3 regions of the Vogesella indigofera genome follow, and region 3 is predicted to be linked to each of the others. Evidence: predicted binding sites of a transcription regulator. Region 3 holds the regulator's gene; each other region holds the start of a gene.
The links. The regulator HrcA, encoded in region 3, represses chaperone genes, less so after heat shock. The targets are predictions, from matches to a motif close to ATTAGCACTCGNNNNNNNCGAGTGCTAAT.

Region 1 (4,182 bases), on a different contig from region 3:
CGACCCGCGACTTTGTCGACGCGCTGTTCGACTGAGCGGCCTGATCCACTTGCGGTCACAGTACTTGCGGCCAACCTTTAGTGCGGAATGATTGCCGATGATCCGATTTGACCAAGTCACCAAGCGCTACCCCGGCGGACACGAGGCGCTGCGCAACCTGTCCTTCACCGTGGAAAGCGGCGAGATGGTATTCCTCGCCGGTCACTCCGGCGCAGGCAAAAGCACGCTGCTGAAGCTGGTTTCCGGAATCGAGCGCGCCACCAGCGGCAATGTGCTGGTCAACAACCAGAATCTGAGCAAGCTGCGCGCTAGCCAGTTGCCGTATGTCCGCCAGCACATCGGCGTGGTGTTCCAGGATCACAAGATCCTGTTCGACCGCCCGGTATTCGACAACGTGATGCTGCCGCTGGACATCATCGGTTTCGACCGCCGCGATGCGCAGCGCCGTGTACGTGCGGCGCTGGACAAGGTCGGCCTCGCTGGCAAGGAAAAGGTGATGCCGATCCGCCTATCCGGCGGCGAACAGCAGCGGCTGTGCATTGCCCGCGCCGTGGTGCACCGCCCCAGCATCCTGCTGGCCGATGAGCCGTCGGCCAACCTCGACCGCGCCTACGCGCTGGACATCATGGAGCTGTTCAAGTCCTTCCACCAGGTCGGCGTCACGGTGCTGATCTCGGCCCACGACGAAACACTGATGGAAGACTACGGCCGCCGCATCATCCGGCTTCGTGAAGGACAATTCGCCGCATGAAACACTACCTGTACCTGCACGCGCAGAGCGCCCGCAGCGCACTGCTGAAGATCCTGCGCCAGCCGTTCGGCAACCTGCTCAACCTGCTGATGCTGGCCATCGCGCTGGCACTGCCGGTGTCGCTGTATCTCGGCGTCAGCAGCCTGCAGCAGTGGACCGCCAAGCTGAACACCACGCCGCAGATCACGCTGTTCATGGAACTATCCAGCGAACAGGCCGACCTGGCCGCGGTGGAGAGCAGCCTGAAGCACCATCCGCGGGTCGCCTCCTTCCGCTTCGTGCACAAGGATGCCGCACTGAAAGAACTGGAACAGCGCAGCGGCCTGAACGCGATCAGCGACGGCCTCGGCAGCAATCCGCTGCCGCACGCCTTCATCGTCACCCCGCAGCCGCTGGAGCCGGAGATGCTCGACCTGCTGCAGAAGGAGCTGTCCGGCCTGCCGATGGTGGAGTTGGCGCAGTTCGATGCCGCCTGGGCGCGCAAGCTGCACGCGATGATTACCCTCGCCGGCCAGCTCGCCTGGCTGCTGGCGGTGGTGTTTGCGCTGGCGATGGTGCTGATCAACCACAACACCATCCGCATGCAGATCCTGGCACGACAGGAAGAAATCGCGGTCTCGAAACTGATCGGCGCCACCGACAGTTTCATTCGCCGCCCCTTCCTCTACCACGCGGCGTGGCAGGGCGGGCTGTCGGCGCTGTTGTGCTGGGGCCTGAGCAGCTGGCTGGCCTACCAGGCCAATCCGGCGCTGGCCGAGTTCGCCAGCCTGTACGGCATCGATGCCCAGTTGCGCAGCCTGCAACCGCTGGAGGTGCTGGGCGTGCTGCTGGGCGCCATGCTGCTGAGCATGCTCGGCGCCAGGTTGGCCGCAGACCATCATCTGCGCAAAAACCAGCCGGCGTGACGCCAGAGCAAGACAATCGGTCTGATTGAAATTTGCCATTGGCAGGAACTCCCCGCGTCTGGCACTCTCATAATCCGAGTGCTAAGATAAGTCGGTCCATTTAGGAGGATTGCGAATACATGTCCACTTTTGCCCTGCCCGTACTTTCTTCCAACGGCAGCCTGGAACAATACATCCAGACCGTTAACAGCATCCCGATGCTGACCCAGGAAGAGGAGATCGAGCTTGCCACGCGTCATCAGCAACACGAAGACCTGGAAGCGGCAAAACGCCTGGTGATGTCTCACCTGCGCGTGGTGGTATCCATTGCCCGCGGCTACGCCGGTTACGGCCTGCCACAGGCCGACCTGATCCAGGAAGGCAACATCGGCCTGATGAAGGCGGTCAAGCGCTTCGAGCCGAATCGCGGCGTGCGCCTGTTCTCGTTCGCGGTGCACTGGATCAAGGCCGAGATGCATGAATTCATCCTGCGCAACTGGCGGCTGGTGCGTATTGCCACCACCAAGCCACAGCGCAAGCTGTTCTTCAACCTGCGCAGCATGAAGAAGGGCTTTGCCGCGCTCAGCGACAGCGAAGCACGCGCCATTGCCGAAGACCTCGGCGTCAAGCCTGAAGAAGTGCGCGAAATGGAAACGCGCATGAGCGGCCAGGACGTGTCGCTGCTGGCCGATGACAACGACGATGACGCCTACGCCCCGATCGACTGGCTGGCCGATGCCCACAACGAGCCGACCGTGACACTGGAGCGCCGCGCGGTGGATCGCCTGCAGAGCGAAGGCCTGCTGGAAGCGTTGTCGACACTGGACCCGCGCAGCCGCCGCATCATCGAGGCGCGCTGGCTGGCCGACGACAGCGGTGCCACGCTGCATGATCTTGCCGCCGAATTCGGCGTGTCCGCCGAGCGCATCCGCCAGATCGAGGCCAAGGCATTGGGCAAGATGAAGACGGCGCTGCACAGCGGTGTGGTCATCGACGCTTGAGCCACCCGCCCCTGTCGGACACAAAAAATCCCTGCCATGTGCAGGGATTTTTCATTGCTGCCCAGCCGCCTCCGTTCACGGCTTAGACATCGCCGCCTCCACCTGTTGCCGTAGCGGCTGCCACGCCACCTCTTCCGGCGACAGCGCGCGCAGGAAAAACGGCGCGTAGGTCGGGAACGAGGCCAGCGCCAGCCGCATGGTGTAGGCCGCCTCCTGCGTGCGCCCTTCCAGCGCCAGGAATTGTGCCTCCTTGCGCAGCACATCCGGATACGGCCGCATCTGCGCCAGCAGCGCGATCCACTGCCGCTGCGCTGGCGGACTGTCGCGTCCCGGCTTCACCACATCGTCCAGCAACCCCAGCGCGTGGAAGGCGAACAGCGGCTCGTTGCGCATGATCTGCTGCAATCGCTGCTGTTGCTGCGCGCTGCGCGGGTTGTACAGGCCCTGCATCTCGACGTAACGGTAGCTACCATACCCGGCCAGCAGCAACATCAGCAGCGCACCGTACTGTACCGGCCGGAACGGGCGGCGTTTGCCCCCCTCCGCCACCGGCGCCAGCGCCAGCAGCATCACCAGCACCGCCGGGAAATACAGGTACCACAGCGGGTACTCCAGCATGCTGTGCAATAGCGAGATGGCCAGCATGGCCAGCGGTAGCAGATGCACCGCCCGCGCCTGCCGGCCGCACCACGGCAGCAACACCCAGCCCAGACCCAGCAACACCGCCAGGGTGCCAATCAGGCCGACCTCGGCCAGCAGCTGGAACACTAGATTGTGGGCACTGCTGAACAGGCCACTGTTGACGCCGCTATCGACAAACTGCGGCAGCAGCTGTAGCCGCACGCTGTGGGACGCGTACTGCGACCAGCCGGCACCGAACCACGGCGCTTCGCGGAACACCAGCCACGCCTTGCCCCACTCCGCCAGCCGGCGCGCCCCCATACCGTCAGAGTTGGCCGCCAGCCGCTCGACCCCGCTGGCCACCAGCTCGCCATGCAATAGCGGCCGCAACAGCCACTCACCCAGCGGCAACGCGAACTGCATCAGCAGGAGCAGGCCGGCCGCCAGCAGCAGCCACTGCATCAGGCGTTTGCTGGCCTCGTCGCGCACGTGCCAATACCAGGCCGGCGCCAGCAACAGCAAGGCGGCGGCGTACAACAGCACGGTGCGGGAGCCGGCAAAGGCGATCGACAGCGCCAGCCACAGCAGCACCGCGATGGCCACGCCACGCGACAGCACCCGCGCCACCGCCAGCCAGCTGACCGCCACCAGCCCCCAGCTCAGGTAGTGCGCATACTGGTTGCGCTGCCCGATGTGGCCGAAAATATTGGAGGTCGGATGCGCGCCATCGTAGAACAGCACGCCACCCAGTAGCGGCGCCAGCCCGGTGAGCTGCGCCAGGCCGATCAGCGACTGTAGCAGGGCACCGACCAGCAAGCCCTTGGCCAGCACCGTCATCACCGTTTCGGCATCGCTCAGCGCCTGCCAGCGGGCAACGGCCAGCGCCAGCAGTGCCAGCGCGAGAAAGGCCAGCGCCGTTGCCGCA
Region 2 (4,182 bases), on a different contig from region 3:
ATTGTCTGGATTGTGGAGTACTTCTGAGCTAAAATTCTTTTTTGGTTGCCGCTATCTGCTTCGCGATTTACGTATCTACGTATCTTGGCTTTGTCCGTTGCCACGAATTCAGTCTGCAGCCGCGTGGCGATAGGCTGCGCTGGGTGTCGGCGGCGTTGTCGGGTTGCGATTTTAAAGCTTGATTAAGACAATTGTTGGTGTTTCTTTTTGAGGAGTTGGACGTGTTCATCGGCCTATTTTTTGGGGCGCTCCTAGCCGCTATGTTGATGACTATCGCCATCATTCGCAGTGCCCATCTGCATGCCCACTTGTCGATGGATGGGGACTTGTCCGGTCCGCAGAAATTCCACGCGACACCTACCCCGCGCGTGGGAGGGGTGCCCATCATGGTCAGCATGATGTTGACGGCTTCTGGCACTTGGTATGCGGGCTTGCCAGAGTTTGCCTCTCTGCTACTGGCCAGTTTGCCGGTATTTTTGGCTGGTTTGACCGAGGATTTGACCAAGCGGGTGCGTCCGCTATATCGCCTGTTGTTTGCTTTTGGTTCTGCAGCCATGGCGATATGGCTGTTGGGTGCGGCCTTGCCGTCGTTAGGCATTCCAGGTGTGGACGATGCCATGACGGCGTTACCGTGGTTGGCTCTGTTGCTGACGGTGTTTGCTGTGGGGGGGGTGTGCCACGCAGTCAACATCATTGATGGCTACAACGGGCTGATGGGTGGGGTGGCCATGGCGATTGCCGCCGCCTTGGCTTATGTGTCGTCTACCGTGGGTGATATGGCACTGCTTGCCATTTCGCTCTCCTTGCTGGGGGCCATTCTGGGTTTCCTGGTGTGGAACTTCCCTCGAGGCATGATCTTTGCCGGTGATGCTGGGGCCTATCTAGTGGGCTTTCTGCTGGCGGAGGTGTCGGTGTTGCTGGTAGTGCGCCATCCTGGGGTGGTGTCGCCATGGTTTCCCATGCTGCTGATGATTTATCCTGTGTTTGAGACGGTGTTTTCTATTTATCGTCGCAAAAAACGTCAGGCCGCAGCAGGTTTGCCCGACAGCATGCACTTTCATCAGATGGTCTACAAGCGCTTGGTGCGGTGGATGGTGGGTAAGCGCGAGGCCAAGCATCTGCTGCGCCGTAACAGCCTCACCGCCCCTTATCTGTGGGGTGTGGCTCTGTTCTCGGTCATGCCGGCGACCTTGTTCTGGCAATACGAATGGGTTCTGCAGCTATGTTGTGCCTTGTTCATCTTGCTGTACGTTTGGCTTTATCGCCGGATTGTGCAGTTTCGCGCGCCGCGCTGGCTGGTGCTGCGTCGTGCCGAGGGTGATGTGCGTCCCAAGCTTGTCACTAGTTCCCGCTGATTCTTCTGTTTGCCTTGTGCCCTGCCGGCTTTCCAATCGGCAGGGCTTTTCCCTTGTCAGTATTCGTAGTGAACGCTATCGGCTTGGTGAGGTTGATTGATAAAAATTCCTCCGCCGTTGCCCTTGAAAACCCCTTGCCCCGTCCCTACCATTAGCACTCGCAAGCGCCGAGTGCCAGTCACTCGGTCAATCTGCTGCTTTGATAGGTATTCATCTTTCAACAGCCACTGCTATTAGGAGAGATCAATGGCAATTCGTCCTTTACACGATCGTGTTGTTATCAAGCGCCTTGAGGCTGAAGAGAAGACAGCCTCCGGTATCGTTCTGCCTGGCGCCGCTGCTGAAAAGCCGGACATGGGCCAAGTCGTTGCGGTTGGTAACGGCAAGATTCTGGAAAACGGCGAGCGTCGCGCACTGGAACTGAAGGTCGGCGACAAGGTTATTTTCGGCAAGTACTCCGGCCAGACCGTCAAGGTTGACGGCGACGAGCTGCTGGTCATGCGCGAAGAAGACGTAATGGGCATCGTCGAGTAATCCGACCCGCTACCGTTTATTGAACTGAATTCTGGAGATTGAAGAACATGGCTGCAAAAGACGTACGCTTTGGTGATTCCGCCCGCGCCAAGATGGTGGTGGGTGTCAATGTGCTGGCTGATGCCGTAAAAGTGACCCTCGGCCCGAAAGGCCGCAACGTGGTCCTGGATCGCTCCTTCGGTGCGCCTACCATCACCAAGGACGGTGTATCAGTTGCCAAGGAAATCGAACTGAAGGACAAGTTCGAGAACATGGGCGCGCAGATGGTGAAAGAAGTCGCTTCCAAGACTTCCGATGTGGCCGGTGACGGCACCACCACCGCTACCGTACTGGCACAGGCCATCGTGCACGAAGGCATGAAGTTTGTGACTGCCGGCATGAACCCGATGGACCTGAAGCGCGGTATCGACAAGGCCGTGATTGCCCTGGTCGGCGAGATCGCCAAGATCGCCAAGCCATGCGCAACCACCAAGGAAATCGCCCAGGTTGGTTCCATCTCTGCCAACTCCGATAGCGATATCGGCGACATCATCGCCACCGCGATGGAAAAAGTCGGCAAGGAAGGCGTGATCACCGTTGAAGACGGCAAATCGCTGAACAACGAGCTGGACGTGGTAGAAGGCATGCAGTTCGATCGCGGCTACCTGTCCCCGTACTTCATCAACAACCAGGAAAAACAGATTGCCGCACTGGATAATCCGTTCATCCTGCTGTTCGACAAGAAAATCTCCAACATCCGCGACCTGCTGCCGGTACTGGAGCAGGTGGCCAAGTCCGGCCGTCCGCTGCTGATCGTTGCCGAAGATGTGGAAGGCGAAGCGCTGGCCACCCTGGTGGTGAACACCATCCGCGGCATCCTGAAAGTGGTTGCCGTGAAGGCGCCAGGCTTCGGCGACCGTCGCAAGGCCATGCTGCAGGACATCGCCACCCTGACCGGCGGTACCGTGATCGCTGAAGAAGTGGGTCTGACCCTGGAAAAAGTGACCCTGGAAATGCTGGGTCAAGCCAAGCGCGTTGAAGTGGGTAAGGAAAACTCCACCATCATCGACGGTGCGGGTGATCACGCACAGATTCAGGCTCGCGTTGCCGAAATCCGTCAGCAGATCGAAGCTGCGACTTCCGACTACGACCGTGAAAAGCTGCAAGAGCGCGTGGCCAAGCTGGCCGGCGGTGTGGCCGTGATCAAGGTTGGTGCTGCCACTGAAGTGGAAATGAAAGAGAAGAAGGCCCGTGTCGAAGACGCGCTGCACGCAACCCGTGCTGCCGTTGAAGAAGGCGTGGTGCCTGGCGGTGGCGTTGCCCTGCTGCGCGCCCGCTCGACCCTGACTAGCCTGGCTACCTCCAATGCCGATCAGGCTGCCGGTGTGAAGATCGTGCTGAAGGCGATCGAAGCCCCGCTGCGCCAGATCGTTCAGAACGCCGGTGACGAGCCATCGGTGGTGGTGAACAAGGTGCTGGAAGGCAAGGGCAACTTCGGTTACAACGCGGCGTCCGGCGAATACGGCGACATGCTGGAAATGGGCGTACTGGACCCAGCCAAGGTGACCCGCACTGCACTGCAGAATGCGGCGTCCATTGCTGGTCTGATGCTGACTACCGACTGCATGGTTGCCGAGCTGCCGGAAGACAAGCCAGCAATGCCGGACATGAGCGGCATGGGTGGTATGGGCGGCATGGGCGGCATGATGTAAGCAGCCTCGCTCCCGCGACCTGGAAACCCCGCGCTACGGCGTGGGGTTTTTTATTGCGGCCAACCTTGTGGCAAGGTTGGCCGCATTGTTTTCCGGCGCTGCTCTGGCACAATGGCGGCAATTCAAGGAGATGATCATGCAATTGACGGAATTGCTGGCGGTGCTCGACGCCAAACTGGAGCCGGCCCGGTTCAAGGATTACGCCCCCAACGGTTTGCAGGTGGAGGGACGCAGCGAGGTCAGGAAGATCGTGACCGGCGTTACCGCCTCGCAGGCGCTGATCGACGCCGCCATCGCAGCACAGGCCGATGCCATCGTGGTGCATCACGGCTATTTCTGGAAAAACGAGGCGGCGCCGATTGTCGGCATCAAGCGCCAGCGCATCGCCAGCCTGCTGCAGCACGGCATCAGCCTGCTGGCCTACCATCTGCCGCTGGACGCCCATCCCGAGCTGGGCAATAACGCGCAGCTGGCGCGGCAGCTCGGCATTGCCAACCCGCAGCCGACCACAGCAGAGCCCTTGCTATGGCAGGGAGACTGGGGGCAGGGCACTGCGGCGGATTTTGCCGCGCAGCTGGCCAGCCGCCTGGGGCGCACGCCGT
Region 3 (4,182 bases):
GTGGCGCGGGTGTAGTCGCGCTTTTCGAAGCCGAGGAACAGGTCCTTGAACTGCACCATGCCGGCCACGGTGAACATCAGGGTCGGGTCGTTGCCGGGAATCAGGCTGCTGGAGGCAACCACCTGATGGTTTTTCGAGGCAAAGAAGTCGAGGAACTTCTGGCGGATTTCAGCTGTTTTCATGGTGATTGGTCAGTATCTTCAGTGAATTCGGGTTGCGGCCAACCTTGCGGTGGCGCGGTGCAAAAAGCGATGCCCGATTGTGGCAAGCGTGGCCGGTGCTGGCAAGTGCCGCTGCCGCTCATTCGTCGTCAATGTCACGGCTGGCGCCGCGCAGGATGCGTTGGATGATGTCCATGGTAAAGCCGCGGCTGGCGAGAAAGCGCATCTGCTTCAGCCGCTCCTGCTGGTCGGCCGGTGGGCGGCCGAACTTGCGCTGCCAGATGGCACGCGCGGTCGCCAGATCGTCCTGCTGCGCCAGCGCGGACTGGATGGTGTCGCGGTCGATGCCGCGTTCGCGCATTTCCTGCGCCAGGCGGCGGCTGCCGTAACGTTGGCTGCGGCTATTGGCAAAGGCTTCGGCAAAGCGGCTGTCCGATTGCCAGTGATCGGCCGCCAGCTGCTCCAGCAGCGCGTCGACTTCTGCTTCGCTGTCGGCAAACGGCGCGAGCCGCCGCTTCAGTTCCAGCCGCGAGTACTCGCGGCGGGACAGAAGATCGACGGCTCGCGCCTTCAGACTTTTTTCAGTGCCGGCCATCAGGCATCAAAGGTGTCGTCGAGCAGCTCTTCTTCGTCTGCTGAGTCATCCTTGTTGGCCACGGTCTGTACGCCGACGGTTTCGCGGATCTTGCGCTCGATTTCCTTGGCGATTTCCGGATTGTCCTTCAGCCACTGGCGGGTATTGTCCTTGCCCTGGCCGATCTTCTGGCCGTTGTAGGCGTACCAGGCGCCGGACTTGCTGATGAAGTCGTGCTCGACACCCATGTCGATGATTTCGCCTTCGCGCGAGATGCCTTCGCCGTAGAAGATATCGAACACCGCCTGCTTGAACGGTGGGGACACCTTGTTCTTCACGACCTTGACGCGGGTCTCGTTGCCGATGACCTCTTCGCCCTTCTTGATGCCGCCGATGCGGCGGATGTCCATGCGCACCGAGGCGTAGAACTTCAGCGCGTTACCGCCGGTGGTGGTTTCCGGGCTGCCGAACATCACACCGATCTTCATGCGGATCTGGTTGATGAAGATCACCAGCGTGTTGGTGCGCTTGATGTTGCCGGTCAGCTTGCGCAGTGCCTGTGACATCAGACGCGCCTGCAGGCCAACGTGGCTGTCGCCCATTTCGCCTTCGATTTCCGCCTTCGGCACCAGTGCCGCCACCGAGTCGACCACGATGATGTCGACGCCGCCGGAGCGCACCAGCATGTCGCAGATTTCCAGTGCCTGTTCGCCGGTATCCGGCTGCGAGATCAGCATCTCGTCGACCTTGACGCCCAGCTTTTGCGCGTAGGACGGGTCGAGCGCGTTTTCCGCGTCGATGTAGGCGCAGGTGCCGCCCAGCTTCTGCGCCTCGGCGACCACTTGCAGGCACAGTGTGGTCTTGCCGGACGATTCCGGACCGTAGATTTCCACCACGCGGCCACGCGGCAAGCCACCAACGCCCAAGGCGAGGTCAAGGCCGAGAGAACCGGTACTGATCACCTGCAGGTTTTCATGCACCTGGTTGTCGCTCATGCGCATGATCGAGCCTTTGCCGAACTGCTTTTCGATCTGGGCCAGTGCTGCGCTCAGGGCCTTGCTCTTGTCTTCGGAACGCTCCGCCATGCTTGCTCCATTCATTCAACGGTGTGGTGTAAGGGATTAGGTTTGATTATGTACGTTTTCATCTGGCGTGCCAAATAAAAGCGACAGGCAACGATGCGTGCGCGCCACAAGGGCAGGGGCGCGCGGGATATCAAGCGCAGGATTATCGCACAAAACCCCCGGAGGCCAAGCTTGCTTCTGGCATAGCCGGCGGCGCAAGTAATGCTTTTGGCGGCAAGCCAAGCTGTGCCAGAATGGCTGCATGTTGAATGAACGTACGCAACGCCTGCTCAAGGTGCTGGTCGAGCGCTATATTGCCGACGGCCAGCCGGTCGCCTCGAAAACGTTGGCCGCAGTCTCCGGTCTGGAACTGTCGCCGGCCTCCATCCGCAACATGCTGGCGGACCTGGAGGCGATGGGCCTGATTGCGTCGCCGCATACCTCGGCCGGACGGGTGCCGACGCAGCGCGGCTACCGCCTGTTCGTCGATCGCCTGATCACCATCCAGCCGCTGGCGGCGCCGATGGTGCAGGAGCTGCGCCACAACCTGCAGCCGGATAGCCCGCAGCGCGTGCTGCAGGCGGCGTCGCAGATGCTGTCGGAGCTGACCCAGTTTGCCGGCGTGGTGATGACGCCGCAGCGCCCGGACGGCGCCTTCCGCCAGATCGAGTTTTTGCGCCTGTCCGAGCGGCGGGTGCTATTGATCCTGGTGACGCTGGAAGGTGATGTGCGCAACCACCTGTTCAACACCCCGCGCGATTACAGCGGCAGCGAGCTGATCGAGGCCGCCAATTTCCTCAACCAGCACTACGCCGGCCAGGCGCTGGCCGGGGTGGTCGACCGCATGGAGCAGGAGCTGACCTGCCTGCAGGGCGACATCTCCGGACTGATGACGGAGGCGATCCGTTTCGGCCGCGAGAGCCTGAGCGGCGACGAGGTGATGGTGTCCGGCGAGGGCAAGCTGCTGTGCGCCAACGACTTCGGCGGCGACCTGCAGCGGCTGCGCGAGCTGTTCGACACCTTCCAGCGCAAGACCGAGCTGCTGCAGCTGCTGGAGCAGAGCCGGCAGGCGCCGGGGGTGAACCTGTTCATCGGCGACGAGTCTGGCGTGGTGACGCTGGACGACTGCAGCGTGGTGATCGCGCCGTACCGGATGGGCGGCCAGGTGGTTGGCACCCTCGGCGTGGTCGGTCCGACGCGCATGGCTTACGAGCGGGTGATCCCCATCGTCGACATCACCGCGCGGCTGGTCTCCAGCGCACTCAATTTCAACGACTAGAATTCAATCACCGGCCGCCTTGCGGCCAACCTTTTGACGGATCCGCCATGTCTTTTCTGCCCAAGATGCTGTTGTCCCTGCTGGCGCTGTGCGCCGCGCTGGCCCGTGCCGATGCCGCCTTTCTGGCGCGCCAGGACGTGCAGCGCTACATCGACGAACAGGTCGCCGCCGGTGCGCTGACGCGGCCGGAGCTGGAGGCGGTGTTCGCCAATGTCGAACTCAAGCCGAACATCATCAACATCATGGACCGCCCGTCTACTGCGCGGCCGTGGTACCAGTTCCGTCCCAATTTCTACAGCGAGCGGCTGATGGGCGAGGGCGTGGCGTTCTGGCAGGCCAACGAGGACGCGCTGCGCCGCGCCGAGCAGCAATACCATGTCGCGCCGGAAATGATCGTCGCCATCATTGGCATCGAGACCCGCTACGGCGGCAACACCGGCAGCTTTCGCCTGGCCGATGCGTTGTCCACGCTGGCCTTCGACTATCCGCGCCGCGCCGCGTTCTTCCGCGACGAGCTGACCGAGCTGCTGCTGCTGGCGCGCAGCGAGAACGTCAACGCCTTGTCGCTGAAGGGCAGCTACGCCGGGGCGATGGGGCTGCCGCAGTTCATGCCGTCCAGCTTCCGCAAGTGGGCGGTGGATTTCGACGGTGACGGCCATCGCGATATCTGGAGCAACCGCGTTGACGCCATCGGCAGCGTCGGTAACTACTTCCAGCTGCACGGCTGGCTGGGTGGCGACGACGTGGTGGTGCCGGCCGAGGTGGCACCGGGCGAGGCGCTGGACAAGTTGCTGGCCGACAAATTCAACCTGCACTACAGCGTGGCCGAGCTGAAGGCGCTGGGGGTGTCGCCGCAGGCGCCGGTGCGTGACGACGCCAAGGCGGTGCTGTTCGCGCTGGAGGTGGCGCCGGGCGAGGTGCGCTACTGGCTGGGGCTCAATAATTTCTACACCATCACCCGCTACAACAAGAGCATGCTGTACGCGATGGTGGCGCACGAGCTGGCGCAGGAAATCCGCAACCGCTACCTGGCGACGCGTTTTGCCGCCACGCCTGCTCCCTGAATCGGGCGCAAACTGCTAGAATCGCCCGCCATGACCTATC

Region 1: the regulator HrcA is predicted to act here: its motif matches at 1,714-1,742, upstream of rpoH (RNA polymerase sigma factor RpoH).
Region 2: the regulator HrcA is predicted to act here: its motif matches at 1,506-1,534, upstream of groES (co-chaperone GroES).

Annotation. Positions count from the first base shown of each region.
Region 1 is NZ_JAQQLA010000011.1:63,947-68,128, reverse strand. Features, by position in the region: gene ftsY (signal recognition particle-docking protein FtsY) at 1-35, shown strand, start outside; gene ftsE (cell division ATP-binding protein FtsE) at 98-751, shown strand; gene ftsX (permease-like cell division protein FtsX) at 748-1,656, shown strand; gene rpoH (RNA polymerase sigma factor RpoH) at 1,776-2,636, shown strand; gene PQU89_RS15645 (PglL family O-oligosaccharyltransferase) at 2,712-4,182, opposite strand, start outside.
Region 2 is NZ_JAQQLA010000004.1:367,738-371,919, reverse strand. Features, by position in the region: gene PQU89_RS07495 (MraY family glycosyltransferase) at 222-1,355, shown strand; gene groES (co-chaperone GroES) at 1,602-1,889, shown strand; gene groL (chaperonin GroEL) at 1,937-3,580, shown strand; gene PQU89_RS07480 (Nif3-like dinuclear metal center hexameric protein) at 3,717-4,182, shown strand, end outside.
Region 3 is NZ_JAQQLA010000007.1:90,332-94,513, reverse strand. Features, by position in the region: gene alaS (alanine--tRNA ligase) at 1-182, opposite strand, end outside; gene recX (recombination regulator RecX) at 301-756, opposite strand; gene recA (recombinase RecA) at 756-1,820, opposite strand; gene hrcA (heat-inducible transcriptional repressor HrcA) at 2,062-3,078, shown strand; gene mltB (lytic murein transglycosylase B) at 3,126-4,142, shown strand; gene dnaX (DNA polymerase III subunit gamma/tau) at 4,173-4,182, shown strand, end outside.